Regions from separate parts of the Arthrobacter sp. NPDC055138 genome, predicted to be linked through region 2. Evidence: predicted binding sites of a transcription regulator. Region 2 holds the regulator's gene; the other holds the start of a gene.
What was found. Region 2 encodes HspR, which represses chaperone genes until heat shock. Its sites were predicted from a motif close to AAGTTGAGTCNNNNNGACTCAACTT; they were not measured.

Region 1: the regulator HspR is predicted to act here: its motif matches at 7,141-7,165, upstream of ACWF5H_RS12255 (ATP-dependent Clp protease ATP-binding subunit).

What each region holds. Positions count from the first base shown of each region.
Region 1 is NZ_JBSGTH010000004.1:352,104-363,288, reverse strand. Features, by position in the region: gene ACWF5H_RS12300 (catalase) at 1-449, shown strand, start outside; gene ACWF5H_RS12295 (aldehyde dehydrogenase family protein) at 562-1,998, opposite strand; gene ACWF5H_RS12290 (NAD-dependent epimerase/dehydratase family protein) at 2,308-3,378, shown strand; gene ACWF5H_RS12285 (hypothetical protein) at 3,457-3,666, shown strand; gene ACWF5H_RS12280 (hypothetical protein) at 3,713-4,132, shown strand; gene ACWF5H_RS12275 (hypothetical protein) at 4,196-4,405, shown strand; gene ACWF5H_RS12270 (hypothetical protein) at 4,726-5,271, shown strand; gene ACWF5H_RS12265 (Y-family DNA polymerase) at 5,275-6,582, opposite strand; gene ACWF5H_RS12260 (LexA family protein) at 6,575-6,985, opposite strand; gene ACWF5H_RS12255 (ATP-dependent Clp protease ATP-binding subunit) at 7,182-9,788, shown strand; gene ACWF5H_RS12250 (TetR/AcrR family transcriptional regulator) at 9,933-10,628, opposite strand; gene ACWF5H_RS12245 (NAD(P)-dependent alcohol dehydrogenase) at 10,730-11,185, shown strand, end outside.
Region 2 is NZ_JBSGTH010000001.1:869,128-880,312, reverse strand. Features, by position in the region: gene ACWF5H_RS04240 (DEAD/DEAH box helicase) at 1-1,354, opposite strand, end outside; gene trmB (tRNA (guanosine(46)-N7)-methyltransferase TrmB) at 1,593-2,504, shown strand; gene ACWF5H_RS04230 (anti-sigma factor family protein) at 2,528-3,184, opposite strand; gene ACWF5H_RS04225 (sigma-70 family RNA polymerase sigma factor) at 3,181-3,678, opposite strand; gene ACWF5H_RS04220 (hypothetical protein) at 3,930-4,475, shown strand; gene ACWF5H_RS04215 (UPF0758 domain-containing protein) at 4,687-5,061, shown strand; gene ACWF5H_RS04210 (heat shock protein transcriptional repressor HspR) at 4,991-5,398, opposite strand; gene ACWF5H_RS04205 (DnaJ C-terminal domain-containing protein) at 5,479-6,444, opposite strand; gene ACWF5H_RS04200 (nucleotide exchange factor GrpE) at 6,573-7,244, opposite strand; gene dnaK (molecular chaperone DnaK) at 7,247-9,115, opposite strand; gene ACWF5H_RS04190 (MMPL family transporter) at 9,378-11,185, opposite strand, start outside.

The sequences.
Region 1 (11,185 bases), on a different contig from region 2:
CCATTACCGGCGGCGTGCAGGAGGCGGCCAAGGACGAGGGCTACCACCATGCCTATGGTCCGGAGATCAGTGGGCGGCTGACCCGCGAGCGGATACCCCGGACCAACGACTACCTGCAGGCCGGCCAGCGGTTCTACCTGCAGCAGGACTGGGAGCGCGAGGACCTGATCACCAACCTGACGGACGCGCTGTCCCAATGTGACCGCCAGATCCAGGAGCGCATGCTCTGGCACCTCTTCATGGTCGCGGATGAACTCGGCGAAAGCGTGGGCAACGGCATCGGCATCACGCTGGACGAGGTGAAGGACCTCGGTCCGCTGGCCAGTCAAAACCTCTCCCAAGCGGAGCATGCGTGGATGGCGAACCTGGGCAAGAACGGACCGCGAGACGTCTCCGGGCTGACCATGACGCACTGTGTGCCCAACGAACGCCTGAAGGTGGACCGCTGACCTCGGTTCAGAATGCAGAATAACGACGGCGGGGCTCCCCCGCCGTCGTCTGGCGCGGCAGGCCCGGACGGATTGTTTCCGGCCGGACCTGCTTCGTTGACAGCCGCTGTGGCTAGCCGGCGATGACCTGCGGGGAGCCGAGCTGCTTCAGGCCCTCGACGCCGAACTCCAGTCCGTAGCCGGACTGCTTGGCCCCGCCGAACGGCACCCGCGGATCGATGGCGCCGTGCTTGTTGATCCAGACCGTTCCAGCCTCGATCCGGGCCGCCACCTCGCGGGCCTTGGCCGGGTCGGAGGACCAGACCGAGGCGCCCAGGCCGACCTTCAGGCCGTTGGCCATGGCCACCGCCTCGTCCACCGTGGAGTACTTGATGATCGGCAGCGCCGGGCCGAACTGTTCCTCGGCCACCAGCGGGTTGTCGTTGTCGATATCCGCCACCAGCGTCGCCGGGTAGAAGTAGCCGGCCTGGCCCTCGTCCGGGTTGCCTCCGGTGAGCACGCGGGCGCCTGAATCCTTCGCCGCCTGCACCAGCTTCGCCACGATGTCGTACTGGGCCTTGTTCTGCAGCGGGCCCAACACGTTGTTCTCGTCGAGCCCGACGCCCATCGGCATTTGCTCGGCGACCTCGGTGAGCGCGGCGCACACGTCGTCGTAAATATCCTCGTGCACATACAGCCGCTTCAGCGCTGCACAGGTCTGCCCGGTGTTGATGAACGCACCCCAGAACAGGTCCTGCGCGGCGGCCTTCGGATCGGCGTCCGGCAGCACGATGCCGGCGTCGTTGCCACCCAGTTCCAGGGTCAGGCGCTTTACCGTGTCCGCGGAGGAACGGATGATCGCCTTACCGGTGGCGGTGGAACCGGTGAACATGACCTTGTCGATGCCCGTATGCGCGGAGAGCGCCTCGCCCACGTCGCGGCCGCCCGGAACCACATGCAGCACGTCCGCCGGCAGCACGGTGTTGAGCACCTCGGCCAGCGCCAGCACAGAGAGCGGTGTGTATTCGGAGGGCTTCATCACCACGGTGTTGCCCATCCGCAGCGCCGGAGCCAGCTGCCAGATGCTGATCATCATCGGCCAGTTCCACGGCCCGATGGCGCCCACCACGCCCAGCGGCCGGTAGTGCAGCTCGGCGCGGTTGCCGTCTTCCTCCACCAGCGTTTCCGGTTCCAGTTCGAAGGCGGCGGTGGCTCGCAGCCAGCCCGCGCACGCACCGACCTCAAACCGGGCGTTCGGCCCGTTCAGCGGCTTACCCTGCTCGCGCGAGAGCAGCTCGGCCAGCGCCTCGGCATTCGCCTCCACCGCATCGGCGGCCCGGTTCAGGTACTCGCTCCGCTCGGTGTGGCCGCGGCCGGCCCAATTCGGCTGCACGCGGCGGGCGGCCTCGACCGCGGCGTCCAGTTCGGCGACGCCGGGCTCGGCCACGCGGCCGACGAGCTCACCGGTGGCCGGATCCTTGATCTCCCGCCCGCCCTCGGCCGGCTGGATTGCTGCGAGCAAATCCGCAGCGGTAGCGAACGTACCCTCGACAGTGGTTTCGGTGGTCATGGTTTTTTCCTCCCCGTCTCTGACGACAACTGCCTCCAGCTTGCCGCAGACCCGGCGGGGCTACTTAGACTTTGCGTGCCGAGGACTTGACGCTGAGCGCACAGGTTCCTTTAGCGGCTGCCCCGTGGGCCGCCCCTTGCCGGTAAACAAAGACCTGAAACTTCTAGGGAACACGTTCAACGTTCCAGATAAACAACGCGCTGACCTGCGGTTACGCCTTGGGACCGACTGACACCGGCACCTGCTCACCCTGCCCCTGCCCGCTTCCGGCCCTCGCCAAGCCCCGGCATCGGCGGTAGCGTCGGGAGCATGCGAATTGCGGTGGTCGGAGCCAGCGGAAACGTGGGAACAGCGCTTTTGCGGCGCCTGCATGCCGCACAGAGCGAACGTGCGGATGATCTGGAGATTGTCGGCATCGCCCGGCGCGTGCCGGAGTCCACTCAAGCACCGTACGACGGCGTCACCTGGGTTGCGCTGGACGTGGGCGCAGCCGATGCGCGGCAAAGGCTCGCCGAGGCTTTCAAGGGGTGCGACGCCGTCGTCCATCTCGCTTGGGTGCTTCAGCCGAACCACGACGAAGAGCAGATGCGCCGGGTGAACGTGGACGGCACCGCGAACGTGCTCGCCGCGGCCGTCAACGCCGGTGTGGGGCATGTTGTGTGCGCTTCGTCGGTGGGCGCGTACAGCCCGGGGCCGAAAGAGTCCCGCATTAACGAAGACTGGCCGGCCCGCGGCATCGAGACCTCGCACTACAGCCGGTTCAAGGGGCAGCAAGAAGACCTGTTGGACCAGTTTGCCGACGACCATCCTGAGATCAAGGTGGCACGGTTGCGGCCGGGCCTGATCTTCCAGAGCCAGGCCGGCAGCCAGATTGGCCGCTACTTTGTGGGGCCGTGGATTCCCAAGTTCTTTGTTAACCGGCTGCGGGTGCCGTTGTTCCCGTTCCCGGAGGAATTTGTCTTCCAGGCGCTGCACGCGGACGACGTGGCGGACGCTTATTGGCGCGTGCTGGATCAAGGTGCCCGGGGCGCCTTCAACGTGGCCGCCGAGCCGGTCATCACGCCAGGGCTGGTCGCGGGCCTGTTCGGTGCCCGCCGCTGGCTCCCCGTCCCCGTGCCGCTCGTCCGGTTGCTGGTGGGGGCTGCATGGTCGGTCCGGCTGCTGGCCAGTGACCCGGGATGGGTGGACATGGCCCGCGCCGCACCGGTGATGGACACCAACCGCGCGCGGACGGAACTCGGATGGAAACCGCGGGTTGATTCGGTCTCGGCGATCCGGGAGGTGCTCGACGGTATGGCCGCCGCGGGAGGCGTTCAGGAATCACCGGCCATGCGCCCGCGGAGCCGTTGGACCCGTGCGGAACAGCGGACCGGCGCGTAGTCTGAGCCACAGGGCGCCGCGCGGCAACACGGTGTCCGGTCCGCTCCCCAGAACGAAACACTCGAGAAGGAGGACCTGATGGACCACAGCGAGACTCCCCGCCAGGATCAGCCGGACGATCTGGAAGGCGAAGCCCGGCCCGCCGGCGCGGCCGACCACGACGACGTCCATGAAGCGCACATCCCGGTCCACGGCGACGAGAAGTTGGCCGAGGATCTGGCCAAGAAAGCCTACGGCGACAAGGACCACGACGGCGAAGGCGATACTCCCAACGCGCCGTTCCCCTAGACCTCGGGCAACACTTCCATCACCCACCGTATGAAAGGAGCACCCTGTGAAAGGGAAACTCATGTTCGGCGCCGGTCTGGCCCTAGGATTCGTCCTGGGCTCGAAGTCGGGACGGTCGGCTTATGATTCGCTGAAAACCAAGAGCCAAGAGCTATGGCACAACCCAACGGTGCAGGACAAGGTCCACGAAGCAACGGACGTGGTCAAGGACAAGGCCCCGGAAGTCGCAGAGCAACTCACCGAGGCTGCCAAGAAGGCCGGGTCAGCCGCGGCCGCCAAGTTGCCCGGCAAGCATGGGAAGGACGGCGGCGGGGCCTATACCGGGACCACGACCACCGACACCGTCTCGGACCCTGCCCTCAACGACCAGACGGGACAAGACTGGACGGACGAGGGCGGCGCCATGCCGGGCCGGCCTGCCACCGGCGGCAGCGACGACCTTCGGCCCCCGGGACCCGGAGCCTGACTCCTCGGAACGCAGCTAGCGGGCACGAACCGGATCCAACGAGCAACTGACGGAAGGACGGGCATGACCGAAAGCAACCAGGACGAAAAGCCACGCGGCCAAGAGGACCCTTCGGAGGATGTAGGCATCCCCGAAGACGAGACGCAAACCGACTCCGCGGCGAAGGCTGGGAACAAAAAGGACATGAGCGCACCGCCCGGGCCGGCTGAAGAGAAAGACCGGAAAACGCCGGACGACCGCGGCCTGACCACGGACACCAGCCCCAGCGACTAAAATCGCGCCGGTGAGAGCAGCATAGAGTGAGGGCAGGGACCACAAGCCCTGCCCTCACTCTATGCCCCGCCCTGAAGGAGATTCCCTGCGGCAGGCATGCACTGCCCTCCTGACCTTTTTGCTGGACGGCCGTAACGCCCCAGTAACGCCGGCGGGACTAAACCGATGCCACGCCCCGTTTGCGGAGGCGCCCCTCGTGTCACGAGGTGCTCGGAACTGCGGATAGAAGCGTGAGCCGTGGCCAAGAACCTTCCCATCCTTCATGACGGCGTCCGTGGCCAGATCGGCGCAGCGGGCGGCAGCGATGTGGATCAAGCGCAGTGTTTGAGTACAAGCTGACACCGCACTTGTCGGTCTCGTTTCAGCGCTACCGTTATCCCGACCACGGTGTGGTTTACGCCGCCCCCACCAGCCTGGGGGCCTTGCCGTTCTGCGCCGGTTCCGAGGGCCTGACGGTGCCTTCCCCGGACGGAGAAGCCATCTGGATCGGCTTGCTGACCCGGGTCGCCGCCAGCGAACCCCTACTCGTGGGGATGCTGGCCACCGGAGCCGACGGGCAACGCCTGGACGCCATTGGCGGCGGACCCGCCGAAGGGACAACACCCTTGGCGTGGCTGCGGGTGCCGGAGATGCGGCAGTTGCTGGGCATTGCCCATCCCGCCGACGGCTGGTGGGCGCTGGCCCGCGAGGCCGCCTTTGCCGGGGCGCCGTCCTGCGCTTCTTTGACGCTGTTGGCTCGGCCAGAGCGCCCCCGGCATGCCGCCGCGGTGGTCTTGCCCGTCCAACTAACCGACTCCACCGCGTTCGAAAGCATCTGCCACACCCGAGTACCGCCGCTGCGGCTAGACTCCGCCTCCGGCAGCTGATGCCTAGGCCTTAACCACCGGAAGCTCTGACCACTCGGTGGTGTAGCGCGGCGAGGAGAATTCGCGTTTCATGGACCACGCCGCCGGCGCCGCCAGCCCGCCTTGGCCAAGCCCGATGGCGGCTTCGCCGAACTTGGACCGGACGGCACCGAGCAAGTCGCCGATGTTCCGCTGGTCCAGGTCGCTGACGAACGGGTCGAAGGCATCCTGTCCGGCCGCCGGTTCCAGCCCGGACAGCAGTACGCCTGCCCGGACATAGTGCGCGCCGGGAATGAGGCAGCCGCGCATCGCGGCCACCGCGGCCTTGGTCAGCTGAATCGGATCCTGCGTGGGTGCCGGGAGGTGGACGCTGGCTGCGGGAAACGATGCCTCTCCCCCGGCGAACCTGCTGGTACCGGCCGTCACCGTCAGCACCGAGGCGCGCAGCCCCTCGGCAGCCATCCGGGCCGCACCGCGCTGGGCGTAGACAGCCATCACCTGGTCCATCTCCTCCAGCGTGGTCACCGGCGTGGAGAAGCTGCGCGAGAACATGATCTGCTGCTTGTCGGCCCGTTCCTCGGTATGCGGAATGCAGGCCGTGCCATTCAGTTCCAGCACCGTCCGCTGCAGCACCACGGAGAACTTCTTGCGGATCAGTTGTGGATCCGCGGCCTTCAAATCGGCGATCGACTCGATCCCGATGGCATTCAGCCGTTTCCCGGTCCGCCCGCCCACACCCCAGAGCCCGGTCACGGGAACGCGCGACTGGATCCATTCGATGTCCGGTCCCGGCATCGACCCGAGCGAGCAGACACCCGCCATCTGTGGATTCCGTTTGGCAATGTGGTTGGCGAACTTGGCCAGCGTCTTGGTCCCGGCCACGCCGACGGAGACCGGAACCCCCACCTGCCTGACCACGGCGGCACGGATCCGGGCCGCTGTCTCCCGCAACTGCGCCTCATCCCCGGGCAAGCCCAGGAACGACTCATCGATCGAGTAGACCTCCTGCCAAGCCCCGAACCGGCCCAGCACTTCCATCACCCGGGCGCTGAGGTCTCCGTAGAGCTCGTAATTGCTGGATTTCGCCACCAACCCCCAGGCCTTGGCGCGGGGCGCCACCTGGAACCACGGAGTGCCGGTCTTCAGCCCCAGCTGTTTGGCTTCCTCGGAGCGCGCCACCACGCAGCCGTCGTTGTTGGACAGCACGACGACGGGGCGTCCCTCGAGCGACGGGTCGAACACCCGCTCGCAGGAGACGTAGAAGTTGTTGACGTCCACCAGCGCGATCCGTTCACGGAGCTGCTGTGATTCGGCGGGTCCGTGGCTAGACATGGTGCAGGCAGCGCGTGGCCACGCCCCAAATGCTCAAGTCGCCAAGTTCGCCCACCTCGGTGGGGACACCGCCGTCGTCGGTCTGAAGGCGCACACCGTCGGCGCCCAAGTGCAGGCGCCGCACCACCAGCTCCCCGTCCAGCACCGCGATGACCACCGATCCGTCGCGTGGCTCCAGCGATCGGTCCACGATCAGCTCATCGCCGTCACAGATCCCGGCCGCTGCCATCGAGTTACCGGCCACCCGCATCACGAAGGTACTAGTCCGGTCCCGGATCAGATGCCGGTTCAGGTCGATGCCGCCGTGGAAATAATCCCGTGCCGGGGAGGGAAAACCACGCGCGTCCTCGGGTGTCCCGTCCCCCAGCTCAGGGCCGGCCGACGCGCCGGAGGGCCGCTCCAGACCGAACATGACAAGCCCCCATCTTCGAACAAACCTTCGAAGACAAGGTTAGCACCGGGCAACGTGGTCAGGCTGCCGTTTCGATGATCGTCGAGAGTGAGTCACCTTGACTCAAGTTTACGAATCGTTTGGAATATTCTTGAGTACGAAGCGTTAACATGAGTCGAAGGCACTCAACTCCACAGGAGGATCATCAATGCCACTGTTCTTCGGACCCGCATCCGGCAACGGATCATTCGACGATTTCCTGGTCCGCTACCTGCAGGGCCAGCGCGCGGCGCAGTCCCGCCGCACGGTCGATCTCACCCGGCTGCTCAGCCGCCGTACTCACGAGGTGCTGGCGCAGGCGGCCGCATTTGCCGCTGGACTCGGCCACACGGAAGTGGATGCGCTGCATATTCTGCGCGTCATGGCCGAACAGGAACCGGCTGCCGGCCAGATCAAGCTCACCGGCACCGGTCCGCAGGACATTGTCAGCGCCGCCGAGCAGCGCCTGCCGGAAAAGGCCGATCCCATCAGCGAGGCGGCGTCCCTGACGCCCTCGGCCCAGCGCGCCCTGCTGGATGCGCACCAGGTGGCCCGCGCCTTTGGCTCCACCTACATTGACCCGGAGCACCTCTTCGCCGCGTTCGTCCTCAACCAGGAAACCGCTGCCGGCCAGATCTTGGCCGACGCCGGGGTCACCCCGCAGGCGCTGCAGCAGGCCAATGCCGCGGAAGCGGCCCAGGCGCAGACCCAGGCGGCCCAAAGCCACCCGGGCGGCGCCGCCACCGGGCAGGCGCCAAGCCCCAACTCCGCCACGCCCATGCTGGACCAGTTCGGCCTTGACCTGACCGCCCGGGCCCGCGAGAACCACCTGGACCCGGTGATCGGCCGCGCCGACGAGATCGCGCAGACCATCGAGATCCTGGCCCGCCGCACCAAGAACAACCCGGTGCTGATCGGCGAGGCCGGGGTCGGCAAGACCGCCATCGTGGAAGGACTGGCCCAGGCGATCGTGGACGGCGACGTCCCGGAGCAACTGCGCGGCAAGCGCGTGGTGTCGCTGGACCTGCCCGGCATGCTGGCCGGCACCAAATACCGCGGCGACTTCGAGGAACGCCTGACCAAGACCATGGACGAGATCAGCGCAGCCAGCGGCGAGCTGATCGTCTTCATCGACGAACTGCACACCGTGGTCGGCGCCGGCGGTGGCGGCGAGGGCGGAATGGATGCCGGCAACATCCTCAAGCCCCGGCTGGCCCGCGGCGAGCTGCACCTGGTCGGCGCCACCACACTGGGCGAATACCGCACGGTGGAAAAGGATCCGGCCTTGGAGCGCCGGTTCCAGCCGGTGACGGTGGGCGAACCCTCGATCGAGGATGCCGTGAAGATCCTGGCCGGGCTGAAGGACCGCTACGAGGAGCACCACCAGGTGATCTACACCGACGGAGCCATCCGGGCCGCCGTCGAGATGTCCTCGCGGTACATCACCGACCGTTTCCTGCCGGACAAGGCGATCGACCTGATCGACCAGGCCGGCGCCCGGCTGAGCCTGCGCCGCGGCCCCCGCGTGGATGTGGCGGCGCTGCGCGGACAGCTTGCGGAGCTGGAGTCGGCCAAGAACGCCGCCGTCGCCGAGGAACGCTACGAGGATGCGTCCACGCTGCGCGATGACATCGAGCAGCTGAAGGCCACGATCGATTCCGCTGCCGAGCCAGCCACCGACGCGACGGAAGACAACGACGGCGGGGCGCGCCCCGGCGTCGTGCCCTCCGACGTGGTGGGCGAGGCGGAGATTGCCGAAATCATTGCCCGTGCCACCGGCATTCCGGCCGCCCGCCTGACCCAGGGCGACCGGCAGCGGCTGGCCCGTCTGGAGGAGGACCTGCATGCCCGGGTGATCGGGCAGGACGATGCGGTGACCGCGATCGCCAAGTCCGTGCGGCGCAACCGCACCGGCATGGGCGACGAGGGCCGGCCCGTCGGCAGCTTCCTCTTCCTTGGCCCCACCGGGGTGGGAAAAACCGAGCTGGCCAAGGCGCTAGCGGAGTCGCTGTTCGGTGACGAGAACGCTATGGTGCGCTTCGACATGAGCGAATACGGCGAGCGCCACACCGTCTCGCGGCTGGTCGGCGCACCTCCGGGCTACGTCGGTTACGGCGAGGCCGGCCAGCTGACCGAGCGGGTCCGCCGGCACCCGTACTCGGTGGTGCTGCTGGATGAGGTGGAAAAGGCGCACCCGGACGTTTTCAACCTGCTGCTGCAGGTGCTCGACGACGGACGCCTCACCGATGGTCAGGGCCGCACCGTGGATTTCCGGAACACCGTGGTGATCATGACGTCCAACCTCGGGTCGGAATTCCTGGCCAGCAAGGGCGGAGCGTTGGGCTTCACTTCCAATAACGGCGTGGACGGCTTCGCGTCCGAGCAGGACCTGCGTGCCCGAGTGATGGGCCGGCTGCGCGAGGCCATGCGGCCGGAGTTCTTGAACCGGATCGACGAGATTGTGCTGTTCCGCAAGCTGGAGAAGGAGCAGTTACGCTCCATCGTGCGACTGCAATTGCATCGGTCCGAGGCCCGGCTAGCCGCCCAGGGCATCTCGCTGGCCGTGGACGAGGACGCGGTGGAGTGGATCGCCGAGGCCGGCTACGAACCGGAATATGGCGCCCGTCCGCTGCGCCGCGTGATCCAGCGCGAACTGGACGACCGGATTGCGGACCTGCTGGTGGCCGAGTCGGTGGCCGACGGCGGCCGGATCCGCGTGACTGCAGGGGAGGATGGCCTCCGGGTCGCGGCCGACGGCCTGGCCGCGGCCGCTTAGCCGACCCGGTACCCGTTCCGCCTAGGCAGAGGGCGGGGCACATGATTCGACCAGTTCGTCGATGTGGTGTCCCGCCCTCGCCGTTGCGTGCAATCTTCGAGGTCTCCTGCAACATCCCTGGACGACGCGTCCGGGGCGAGCGCGCTAGGCCTCCCTGGCCTCGACGCCACCGACGGGATGCGGCAGATGGGCGGCGAGGCCATCGAGGATCAGGTCCAGGCCGAAGTCGAACTCTTCGCCGAAATCGTAGCCCGGCTGCAGCACGTGCTGCATCGCGAACTCCTGGAGATGCGGGTAGTCCCCCGTACTGAACATTTCCACCATTGGCCGGGCCACTTCCGCCAGGCTTTCCGACCCGTCGAACGGCAGCGATGCCTCCTGCAGGGCTGAGCCATAAACGTACGCATCCAGCAGAGCGTAGGTGTGCGCCGCCAGGGACAGGGAAAAGCCGGCCGCGCGGAGGGTGCCGAGGACCGCGTCATGGTGGCGGAGGTTCGCCGCCCCTGGCGTCGTCCGGGATTCCATCAGGGCAATCGCCCAAGGATGGCGGCGCAGCACGTTGCGGGCGGAGGTTGCCCGCCGTTTCAGCTCGGCCTTCCACTCGCCGCCCGGGGCCGGCATCTCGATCTCGTTGAAAATGGCATCCACAATGCCATCCAGGATCTCGTCCTTGTTGCGGACGTAGTGGTACAGGGACATCGGCTTGGTTTCCAGGGACTTGGCCAGCGAGCGGATGGTCAGCCCGGCAAGCCCGCCGTCATCGGCGATAGCCATAGCGGCCTGCACTACGCGTTCGCGGCTGAGCGGAAGACGTTCTGGAGCAGCAGATTTTTCAGTCATTGTTCCCGTGACTATAGCATTCTCGTACTTTGTACGATAACTTCGTACAAAGTACGACACATCAGCAGCTCCACCGTCAAATCCTCGGGAAGGAAACCTCCATGGAACCGCAAAAGTCCTCCGCGCCGGCAGCCCAGACACCCCAGTCGAAGAGCAAGGCCCCCGCACCGGACCGAACCATGCGCGCCATGGTCCAGCTCAAGTACGGATTGGCCGAAGCGCTGCAGCTGGACACCGTCGCAGTGCCGGACATCGCCGACAACCAGGTGCTCATCCGAGTCCGCGCGGCCGGGCTGGATCGCGGAACGTGGCACATGGCCACCGGCCTGCCCTACCCGGTCCGCGTCGTGTCGGGCTTGCGCACTCCGAAGAATCCGATTCTGGGGCTCGATGTTGCGGGAACGGTGGCCGCGGTGGGCGCTGCCGTCACGCGGTTTGCGGTCGGAGACGAGGTCTTCGGCTACGGCAAGGGCTCCTTCGCGGAATACGCGGTGGCCGCGGAGAAAATGCTGGCACTGAAGCCGGCCGCTCTGACCTTCGAGCAGGCGGCCGCGGTG
Region 2 (11,185 bases):
CACCGGCCTGCTGGCGGGCTTCGCCGCTGCGGGCTCCGCCACCACTGCGGGAGCCTCCGCCGCTGCGGCCGCTGCCGGTTCGCAGCGCCCGCTTGCGCTGGGCGTTGGCGCCGGTAGAGGTACCGCCGCCGCGCTGGGGCTGCTTCGATGCCTGCTGCTGGGCCCGCAGCTGCGGATCCACCGGTGCCGCGACCTCGCCCACCAGGTTCGCCAACAGCTCCGAGGAGGCGGTGACGCTTTCAAAGGCCACGTCCACTCCGGCGGCCTTCATCAGCTTGCCGACTTCGAGACGCTGTTCCGGCAGCGCCAAGGTCACCACGGTGCCGTCGGAACCGGCGCGGGCGGTACGGCCGGAGCGGTGCAGGTACGCCTTGTGCTCGGTGGGCGGGTCCACGTGGATCACCAGTTCCACCTCGTCCACGTGCACGCCTCGGGCCGCCACATCGGTGGCCACCAGAACGCGCACGTCGCCGCTGGAGAACTCGGCCAGGTTGCGGTCACGGGCGTTCTGCGACAGGTTGCCGTGCAGGTCCACTGCCGGAATGCCGGCAGCCGTGAGGGCCTTGGCCAGCTTGCGGGCGTGGTGCTTGGTGCGGGTGAACAGCACGCGGCGGCCGGTGCCGGCGGCGAGCTTGTTGAGCACCTGCTTTTTTTCCGAAGCGTCGCGGGTCACCAGCACGTGGTGTTCCATCGTGGTGACCGCGGCCTGCGGGTCGTCCACGGAGTGGGTCAGCGGGCTGGACAGGTATCGCTGCACCAGCTTGTCCACGCCGTTGTCCAGCGTGGCGGAGAACAGCATACGCTGGCCGCCGGTGGGCGTGGTGTCCAGCAGCTTCTTCACTACCGGCAGGAAGCCCAGGTCGGCCATATGGTCGGCCTCGTCCAGGACGGTGATTTCCACCGACTCCAGCGTGATGATCTTCTGCTTCATCAAATCTTCAAGCCGGCCGGGGCAGGCAATCACAATGTCGACGCCGGCGCGCAGCGCCTTTTCCTGGCGCTGCTGCGAAACACCGCCGTAGATCACGGTGGTGTTCAGGCCCAGCTCGGTGGCCAGCGGCTCGATGGTGTTGTTCAGCTGCGTGGCCAGCTCGCGGGTCGGCGCCAGCACCAGGCCCAGCGGGCGTCCCGGCTTGCGGAAATGGGCGGCTTCGCGCTCGGCCAACCGGGCCACCAGCGGCAGCGCGAAGGCCAGGGTCTTGCCGGAACCGGTGCGGCCGCGGCCCAGCACGTCGCGACCGGCCAGCGTATCGGGCAGCGTCTCGGTCTGGATCGGGAAGGGGGCTTCAATGCCATCGGCGGCGAGCTTCGAAGCGAGGGGCTTGGGCACGCCAAGGGCAGCAAAAGTAGTCATAATAAAGTGCGAATATCTTCCGGTCAGTGTCCCCGCGGCAGGTCAGCCCAGGGTCGCCGAAGAAAAATCAGACAGTGCCAACCGCCCCGGATCAGCCCGGTCACGTCATCAGACGGAAAAGCGGCGGTGCAAATGAAAGCGTTCATCGACGCAGGAAAACGCGTCAATTGCGTTTTCGAGTACCCCCAGTCTAACAGCACGGCCGGGCCGCACCCGCACTGGCGATACGCTGGTAGGGATGACCAGCAACTCCCCCACCCCTGATTCTTCCGCGTACGACGACGGTGCGCGCCTCGCGCCGCCCGTCCACCTGGCCCAGCCGGTCAGCTTTGTGCGCCGCGGCTCGCGGCTGCAGGGCCGCCGCCAGCAGGCCTGGGACGACTACGCCCCGAGGTTCGCCGTCGACCTCCCCCGGGACGGCGGCGACACCACCGTGGACCCGGACTACGTCTTCGATGCGGCGGCTGCCTTCGGGCGCACCGCCCCGCTGGTGGTGGAGATCGGTTCCGGCCTGGGCGAGGCCGTTTGCCACGCCGCCGAGCAGTCTCCGGAACGGGACTTCCTGGCCCTGGAGGTCTACCGTCCCGGACTGGCGCAGACCCTGCTGCGGATCGGCCAGCGGGACCTGGCCAACGTCCGCGTCGCCCAGGTCAACGCACCGGATGCCCTGGCCACCATGCTGCCGGAGTCTTCGCTGTCTGAACTCTGGGTCTTTTTCCCCGACCCGTGGCACAAGACCCGCCACCACAAGCGCCGGCTGGTGCAGGAAAGCTTCGTGGAGCTCGCGGCGCGCGTGCTGCAGCCCGGCGGGGTCTGGCGGCTGGCCACTGACTGGTCCGACTACGCCATGCAGATGCGCCGGGTCGTGGATGCCTCGCCGGACTTCAGCAATCTGCACGCCGGCGAGCGCACCGGCGCCGACAGCCCGTTGACCCAGGTCTGGGAGAGCGGTGTCGAAGGGGTCGTCGGCGGCGCGCCGGTCCGCGAGGGCAAGGTCCCGGTCAGCACCGGCAACGCCAGCACCGGTGAAGGAATGGACGAGCTGGGCGGCTGGGCACCCCGCTTCGACGGCCGGACCATGACCAGCTTCGAGCAGAAGGCGCACGACGCGGGACGGATGATCTTCGACCTGGCCTACCGCAGGAACTGAGTCCGTTCCGGCAAAGAACGGACTCAGTTGGTGGTCACTGCCGCCAGCGTGGCATCCGCGTCGTTGCGCAGTTCCACCATGGCGATCTCTTCGGTGTCCATGGCGCAGGATGCGGTGAGGGTGGCCCGGCCGGCCGGTGTGGCCTGCCAGGAAGCCACTTGGTAGGTGTACCCGGATTTGCCGGTTACCCACAGGGTCAGGATGCCGTCCTGGGGCAGCTTCTCCCCGGCCACGTCCATCTCCGTTCCCCAGGTCTTGGGCACCAGGGCCAGCTCAACCTGCAGGCCGCCGTCGGCAGTCATGGTGTAAGTATCCGACGGCGCCTGCTGCTGCTGGGCCAGCAGCGGCCCGACCGATGCCCCGGCCACCAGGCACACCCCCGCCACTGCAGCCACCAGCCCGGTCCACCGGCGTCGTTCCTTCCGGCGCCGCAGGGCCAGTTCATCGACGAGTTCGCGGGTGCGTTCCTCGAGTTCGTGCGGCGGCGGGGACTCCAGTTCCAGCGCCGCGTCGCGCGGCAGCGCATCCAGCAGATCCGGCAGCGAGTCCAGTTCGGCGGCGTCACGCCGGCACTCCAGGCAGTCCGCCAGATGCTCTTCGAACGCCGCCCGCTCATGACGGTCCAGCCCGCCCAGGATATAGAGACCGAGCAGTTGGTGCTGTTCCTCGCTGGTGTTCACGGCTGACCCACCCCCATCTCATCCAGTACCGACCGCAGGGCCTTCGCCGCGTAAAACGCCCGCGACTTCACGGTGCCCAGCGGAATGCCCAGCGACTGAGCGGCCTCGGCAGCGGTGAGCCGCTGGTAGTGCAGGGCCAAAATGATGTTGCGGTGGTCCGTACTTATTCGTGCCAGGGCTTCCTCCATGACTACGCGCAGCAAGAGCCGATCAAACTGGTCTTCTTCAACGGCGGGCTCGTCCTCGCCCCAACCGGTCTCCTCCGGCCGCCGGCTGCGGCGCCGGTATCCGTCGATGATGACGCGCCGGGCAGTCTGGTAGAGGTAGCCGCGCATGTTCTCCGTTTCCGGGCCGCGCTTCCACACCCGCAGGATCGTTTCCTGGACAACGTCCTCCACTTGGTCCGCGTTGGAGGTGGCGGCGCGCACGAACCGCCGCAGTGCCGGAGCATGCTCGCGGTAGAGGCGGGCCACAGCCTCGTCATCGAGTGACACGGCCGCCTCCTCCCCTGCCGGGAACCCGCCCTGTCGGTCACCGGCGTCGCCGGTGCCGTCCGGGCCCTTCTACCCAGTACGACGACGGCGGCGGCCTTCCGGTTCAGCCGCGCCCACAATCTCCCGCGCCAAAAATCTCATTTGCGCGGCGTTGAACCATTGTGGGCGCCTGCGCCGTCTTTTCCAATAGCGGGTCGCGCCCCGCGGCACCGCACCCCGGGCAGCACCCGGGAGACGGCAAAGGAACCCACATGAAAATCACACAGACAGCCCGGGCCGCCCTGCTGGTCGCTGGCATGCTGGTCCTGGCCGGTTGCGGCGGCGGCTCCGGCACGCAGGCGCCCGCCACGACACAAGCGCCGCCGGCGAGCGAATCCGGAATGGCCACAGAATCGTCGGCACCCCAGATGTCGGAGGGCGGGCAGTCCGGCGGCGAAATGGCCGGCACTACCGACACGCTGGCCACCTCGGACACCAACCTCGGCAAAATCGTCGTGGACGGGGCCGGCATGACCGTCTACTACTTCACCAAAGACGTTCCCGACTCGGGCAAGAGCGCTTGCACTGGCGATTGCTTGGCAGCGTGGCCGCCGGTGCTGGCCGAGACAGCGCCGAAACTCGACGGGGTTACCGCCAAAGTGGGGCTTATCGACACTCCCGACGGGAAGCACCAAGTCACCCTCAACGGCATGCCCATCTACTACTGGGCCCAGGACAACGCCCCCGGCGACACCACCGGACAGGACGTCAACGAGGTCTGGTACGTGGTTGCCCCCAACGGAGACATGATCAAGTAATCCGCGCCACCATCCGCCCGCAGCTGCCCGGTTTGGGGCAGGGTAGCTGTGGGTTCCCTTCCCTCGGCCCGTCCGCCTGCGCTCCCCGCTCCGTGCCGGGGCAGGCCCAGCCGGGGCAGTCTGCCTCCACAGGCGCGGATCGGGAAACGGATGTGCACATTCACCAGGCGCGGGCCGGTTGGCAGGGCGGCCGCGGTCTTACCGTGAAGCCATGAACAGCCATACCAGCATTGCCGAGATGCCCGAAGAAGACCGGCCGCGCGAGCGCCTTGCCCGATTCGGAATGCGCCGACTGCGCGACGCCGAAGTCATGGCGCTGGTGGTCGGCTCCGGATCGCGGACGGCCAGCAGCATCGAACTGGCGCACGTGGTCCTGAAGAAACTGGGAGGTCCAGCCGGGCTGCGGCAGGCCTCGGTCGAGGATCTGCTGGCCGTCCCGGGGGTGGGCGGGGCGCTGGCCGCCCGGATTGCCGGAGCCATGGAACTGGCGCGACGGGCGGCCGCCCGCGAGCGGATCAGCGCTGCGGGCGCCAAACCACCATCGCCTGGCTGCGCGGACGAGGCCGCTGGCCGCGGACCAGACTGACCACGTCGCCGGCCAGCCCCGCGGCGAACACGCGGCTGGAGTCGGTGCGGCGCTGCCTGGCCATCAGCTCCTCGGACAGGTCCTGGACCTGGGCCCGCAGGGCTGCGACCTCGTTCTGAAGCTGGAGGATCCGCTTGATCCCTTCCAGCGAGACGCCTTCCTGGGACAGCCGCTGAACTTCGCGCAGCGTGTTCACATCCTGCTGTGAGTAGCGGCGCTGCCTGCCCCGCTGGCGCGATGGGGAGACAAGGCCGAGGCGGTCGTACTGGCGCAGGGTCTGCGGGTGCATGTCGGCCAGTTCGGCGGCCACCGAAATCACGAAAATCGGCGCATTCATATCTATACCCACGGTGCTCTCCCTCCTGCGCTCTGCGCGTTAGCCGCCCGGCCCTTCCGGTCTGCTAGAACTCCGACCCGCTACAACCGTGCCTTCGCGGCAAGGTTGCCGCGCGGATCGGAACCGGCGGTCGCCGCCGCGAAGGCGTTGACCGCGTCTTCGGCCTCCTTGCCAAGATTCTGCGGAACCACCACGTCGATGGTGACCAGCAAGTCGCCGGTGTTCTTTGCGGTCTTCACTCCGCGCCCCTTCACGCGCAGCGTCCGACCGGACGGCGTTCCGGCCGGGACCTTGACCTTGACGAATTCACCGGCCAGCGTGGGCACTTCGATCTGAGCCCCCAGCGCGGCCTCCGGGAAGGTCACCGGGACGTGGATCCGGATGTTGTCGCCGTCGCGCTGGAAAAAGGCGTGTGGCTTGACGTTGACGGTCACCATCAGGTCGCCTGCACCGGCCGGACCCGGCTGGCCCTTGCCGCGGACGCGGACCTTCTGCCCATCCTTAATGCCGGCGGGGATCCGCACGTCGATGGCTTCGCCGCTGGGCTCGCGCAATCCGATGGTGGTGCCGTTGATGGAACCGGCAAAGGAAATGCTGGTGCTCGCGGTGCGGTCCGCACCCTTGCGCGGCGCCTGCTGCTGGTAGCCGCCGAAACCGCCGAACAGGTCTGCGAACTCCGGCGGAACGTTGCCCGGGGAGCTGGTGCGGGTGCGGGCGCCTTGGCCGAACAGGTTGCCGAAAATGTCCTCGAAGCCGCCGGCGCCCGGCCCGCCGGCTCCGCCCGGGCCTCCGGCGCTGAAGCGGGCGCCGCTGCCCATCGCCCGGATCGCGTCGTATTGTTCGCGTTCCTCCGGGTCGGACAGCACGGAGTATGCCTCGGAGACGTCCTTGAACTTCTTCTCCGACGCGGCGTCGCCCGAGTTGGTGTCCGGATGGTGCGTCCGGGCGAGTTTGCGGTACGCCTTCTTGATGTCGGCGTCGGACGCATCTTTGGAGACACCGAGGATCTTGTAGAAGTCTTTCTCGACCCAGTCCTGGCTAGCCATGCAGGCGCCTCCTTTCAGTTTCACAAAAGTCTATGGGCCTTCCGGCCCGGACGATGACGGGTTGGCCTCCGGCGGACCGGAAACCAACCCGTCATCTGTTCTGTAGCGTCATGGCACCCTGGCGGGCGTCATTCAGCCGGTACAGCCACTACTACCTGGGCGGCGCGCAGCACGCGGTCGCCCGACTTGTAGCCCAGGCGCAGGATCTGGCTGACCGAGTCCACTTCCACCTCTGCGTCGGGCTGCTGCATCAAGGCCTCGTGGATGTTCGGGTCGAACTCCACACCGGTCTCCTCGATACGGGTCAGGCCGTAGGTCTTGAGCACGCCGTCCAGCTTGGTGGCAATGGCCGCGAACGGGCCGTCGGCGAGGTCGCCGTGCTGGCGTGCCGCATCGATGTCATCCAGGACCGGAAGCAGCGAGTTCAGCACCCCGATGACAGCCATTTCGCCGGCCACCGCACGGTCGCGTTCCACCCGCTTGCGGTAGTTCACGTACTCGGCTTGCAGCCGGAGCAGGTCGTTCTTGAGCTCCTCGGCTTCCTGCGACGTGGTGCCCTGGGCGACGGATTCCCCCGCCGGGACCTCGGCCCCGTTGAGGATCTCCTCCGCCTGGGCCAGCGCATCCGCGTCCGCACCCTGACCGGCTGCGGGAGTCTCTCCGGCAGCCGGGTCCGGATTGCCGTTGCCGGCATCGGCAGCCGGTCCGCGGACCTTTCCGGTCTCCGGATCGACCTTGCGGTTGTCCCGGAAGTTCACCGGCTCAGACTGGCGTTCTTCTTCGTTACCGTTTTCCGCCATGGTTACTTCTTCTCGTCTTCTTCGTCGACCACTTCGGCGTCCACGATGTCCTCGTCGGCGCCGGCCTCGGAGGCACCCTCACCGGCGGGAGCCCCGTCGGCACCGGCTGCGCCCGACTGGGCCTGCGAGTAGATGGCCTCGCCCAGCTTGGTCTGGGATGTCTGCAGCTTCTCGAACGCGGCCTTGACCTCGTCGTCGTTGTCCTGCTTTTCCAGGGCGGACTTCAGGGCGTCGACGTCGGCCTTGACCTCGGTCTTGACCTCTTCCGGCAGCTTGTCGTCGTTGTCGGCGAGCAGCTTGTCAACGGAGTAGGCCAACTGCTCGGCCGAGTTGCGGACGTCGGCGGCCTCGCGGCGCTTCTTGTCTTCGGCGGCGTGCTCTTCAGCTTCGCGGACCATGCGGTCGATGTCGTCCTTGGACAGCGCGGTGCCGCCGGTGATGGTCATCGACTGCTCGGCCCCGGTGCCCTTGTCCTTGGCGGAGACGTGCACAATGCCGTTGGCGTCGATGTCGAAGGTGACCTCGACCTGAGGCACTCCGCGCGGAGCCGGGGCGATGCCGGTCAGCTCGAAGGTGCCCAGCGGCTTGTTGTCGCGGGTGAACTCGCGCTCGCCCTGGAAGACCTGGATGGCCACGGACGGCTGGTTGTCGTCCGCCGTCGTGAAGGTCTCGGACCGCTTGGTCGGGATCGCCGTGTTGCGCTCGATCAGGTGCGTCATGATGCCGCCCTTGGTCTCGATGCCCAGCGACAGCGGGGTGACGTCGATCAGCAGCACGTCCTTGCGCTCGCCCTTCAGGACGCCGGCCTGGAGGGCTGCACCCACGGCCACGACCTCGTCCGGGTTCACGCCCTTGTTCGGCTCCTTGCCGCCGGCCATTTCCTTGACCAGGTCAACCACGGCCGGCATGCGGGTGGAGCCGCCCACCAGGACGATGTGGTCGATGTCGGAAACCTTGATGCCGGCTTCCTTGATCACGTCGTGGAAAGGCTTCTTGGTCCGGTCCAGCAGGTCCTTGGTCAGGTCCTGGAACTTCGCACGGCTGAGGTGCTCGTCCAGGTGCACCGGGCCCTCCGGGGTGACCGAGAGGTACTGCAGCGAGATGTTGGTGGAGGAGGCCGAGGAGAGTTCCTTCTTGGCCTGCTCGGCTGCCTCCTTCAGGCGCTGCAAGGCGATCTTGTCCTTGGACAGGTCTGCACCCTTGGCCTTGGCCTGCTGCAGCAGGAAGTCCACTACGCGCTGGTCCCAGTCGTCGCCGCCGAGGCGGTTGTCGCCCGAGGTGGCGCGGACCTGGATGGTGGAGAAGTCGTCCTCGTCCTTGCCGACTTCCAGCAGGGACACATCGAAGGTGCCGCCGCCGAGGTCGAAGACCAGGATGAGTTCGTCTTCCTTGCCCTTGTCCAGACCGTAGGCCAGCGCGGCGGCGGTCGGCTCGTTGACAATGCGCAGGACGTTCAGGCCGGCAATTTCGCCGGCTTCCTTGGTGGACTGGCGCTCGGCGTCGTTGAAGTACGCCGGCACGGTGATCACCGCGTCGGTGACCTTCTCACCCAGGTAGGACTCGGCGTCGTGCTTGAGCTTCTGCAGCACACGGGCGGAGATTTCCTGAGCGGTGTAGTTCTTGCCGTCGATCTCCACCTTCCAGTCGGTGCCCATGTGGCGCTTGACCGAGGAGATGGTGCGCTCAATGTTGTTCACGGCCTGGCGCTTGGCGATCTCGCCAACCAGCACCTCGCCGGACTTGGAAAAAGCGACAACGGACGGAGTGGTGCGGCCACCCTCGGCGTTGGCAATGACGGTGGGTTCGCCACCTTCCAGAACAGAAACAACGGAGTTGGTGGTTCCGAGGTCGATACCTACTGCACGAGACATACGCGTGTCCTTCCTTTGCGGCCGCTGCGGCGGCCTTGTTCACTGTGGCGGCCCGGCCGTCGGGGCTGAACCGACGGCTGCCGCCGGGGAACGGCGGCTGTTGAGCCTTCTGCACTCAAGTTTACTCGCACCCATGGCTTTGTCAACCAAGTTGAGCGCATCTCGCTCAACTTTGCGGATTCGACGTGGGACGACGACGGCGGGGGCGCTGGTGGTTCCCCTCGCCCCCGCCGTGGATCAGCGGCCCGCCGCCGCGCCGGTCTCAGTCCGCGGTGTGTCCGCTGCCCGCTCCCACCAGTTCGCGCTCCCGCGACTCTTTCCGGGCGAGCTTGGACGGCCACCAAATGTTCGGCCCAATGTCGTACGACAGCGCCGGGATCAGCAGCGAGCGAACCAGCACCGTGTCCAGCAGGACGCCGAAGGCCACGATGAACGCGAGCTGGCCCAGGAACAGAATCGGGATGACGCCGAGGGCGGCAAAGGTAGCAGCCAGCACCACGCCGGCCGAGGTAATCACGCCACCCGTGGAGCCGAGGCCGCGCAGGATGCCTGGCCGGGTGCCCAGCCGGAGCGATTCTTCCCGCACGCGGGTCATCAGGAAGATGTTGTAGTCGATCCCCAGCGCCACCAGGAAGACGAAGCCGTACAGCGGCACCGTGGCATCCGCGCCTGGGAACCCGAAGACATGGTTGAAGACCAGCGCGGAGACGCCCAGCGCAGTCAGGTAGGACAGCGCCACGGACAGGATCAGCAGCACCGGCGCCAAGATGGAGCGCAGCAGCAAGATCAGGATGAGCAGGATGACGCCGAGCACCATCGGGGTGATCTTCAGCAGGTCGGCCTGAGCCGTGACGTTCGTGTCCAGCGCGACCGCCGTGACGCCGCCGACCAAGGCCTGCGGATCGGCCACGTCCAGCGCGGTGCGCAGGTCGGCAACAGTGGCCTCGGCCGCGTCGGAGTCCGGCACATCCTCCAGCGTCGCATTGATCATCACCCGGCCGTCAAGCTCCACCACCTGGTCGTCACGGGTGAAGAACTCGGCGGAGGCGACCCCGTCCTCGCCGCGGACCACCTCCAGCACCTGGTCCCGCTTGCCGCTGTCGGCGACGACGACTGCCGGGCTGCCGGCGCCGGCGTCGAAATGCCGGACCAGGGCGTCCTGCCCGTCCGCTGAATCCGTCTTCACCAGGACCAGCTCCGACTGCGGGACACCGTGGGCCTGCAGTTGCAGCACACCCATCGCCCCGGCGACCAACAGCAGCACCGAAACCATCCAGGTGGCCCGGGGCCTGCGGGCCACCAGGTTGGCCACCCGGAGCCACAACCCGCGCATGCCCTCGGTGCCGGCCACCACGTTTTCGGACCGGGCCACGTGGGCGTGGTGCCCCGGGCGGGGCACGATGGGCCAAAAGGCGCTGCGGCCGGTCAACAGCAGGACCGCAGGGAGGAACGTCAGCGCCGCCAGCACCGCGAACACAATGCCGATGGCGGCGATCGGCCCCAGGCTTCGGTTGGAGTTCAGGTCGGAGAACAGCAGGCACAGCAGCGCCAGGATCACGGTGGCTCCGGAAGCGGCAATCGGTTCGACCGCGCCCCGGTAGGCGGTCTTCATCGCTGCCCACTTCGACTCCTGTTCCCCCAGCGCTTCGCGGTATCGGGCCGTCAGCAGCAACGCGTAGTCGGTGGCGGCGCCGATCACCAGGATGGACAGGATGCCTTGGCTCTGGCCGCTGAGCTGGATCCAACCCTGCAGGGCAAACCAGTACACCACCAGGATGGCCGCACAGAGCGCGAACACGGAGGTCAGCAGCACCAGGAACGGCAGCAGGAGGGCACGGTAGACCAGCAACAGGATCACGAACACGGCACCCAGCGCCACGCCCAGCAGCAATCCGTCGATGCCGCCGAAGGCCTCCACCAGATCGGCGATAAATCCGGCCGGGCCGGTCACATAGCCGGTGGCGGATTCCGGAAGCTCGGCCGCCAGCACCGCGCGCAGGTCGGTGACCACTTCGCCGGCATCCAGGTCCTCCTGCACCGGGACAATGAACTGCACCGCCTGGAAGTCCT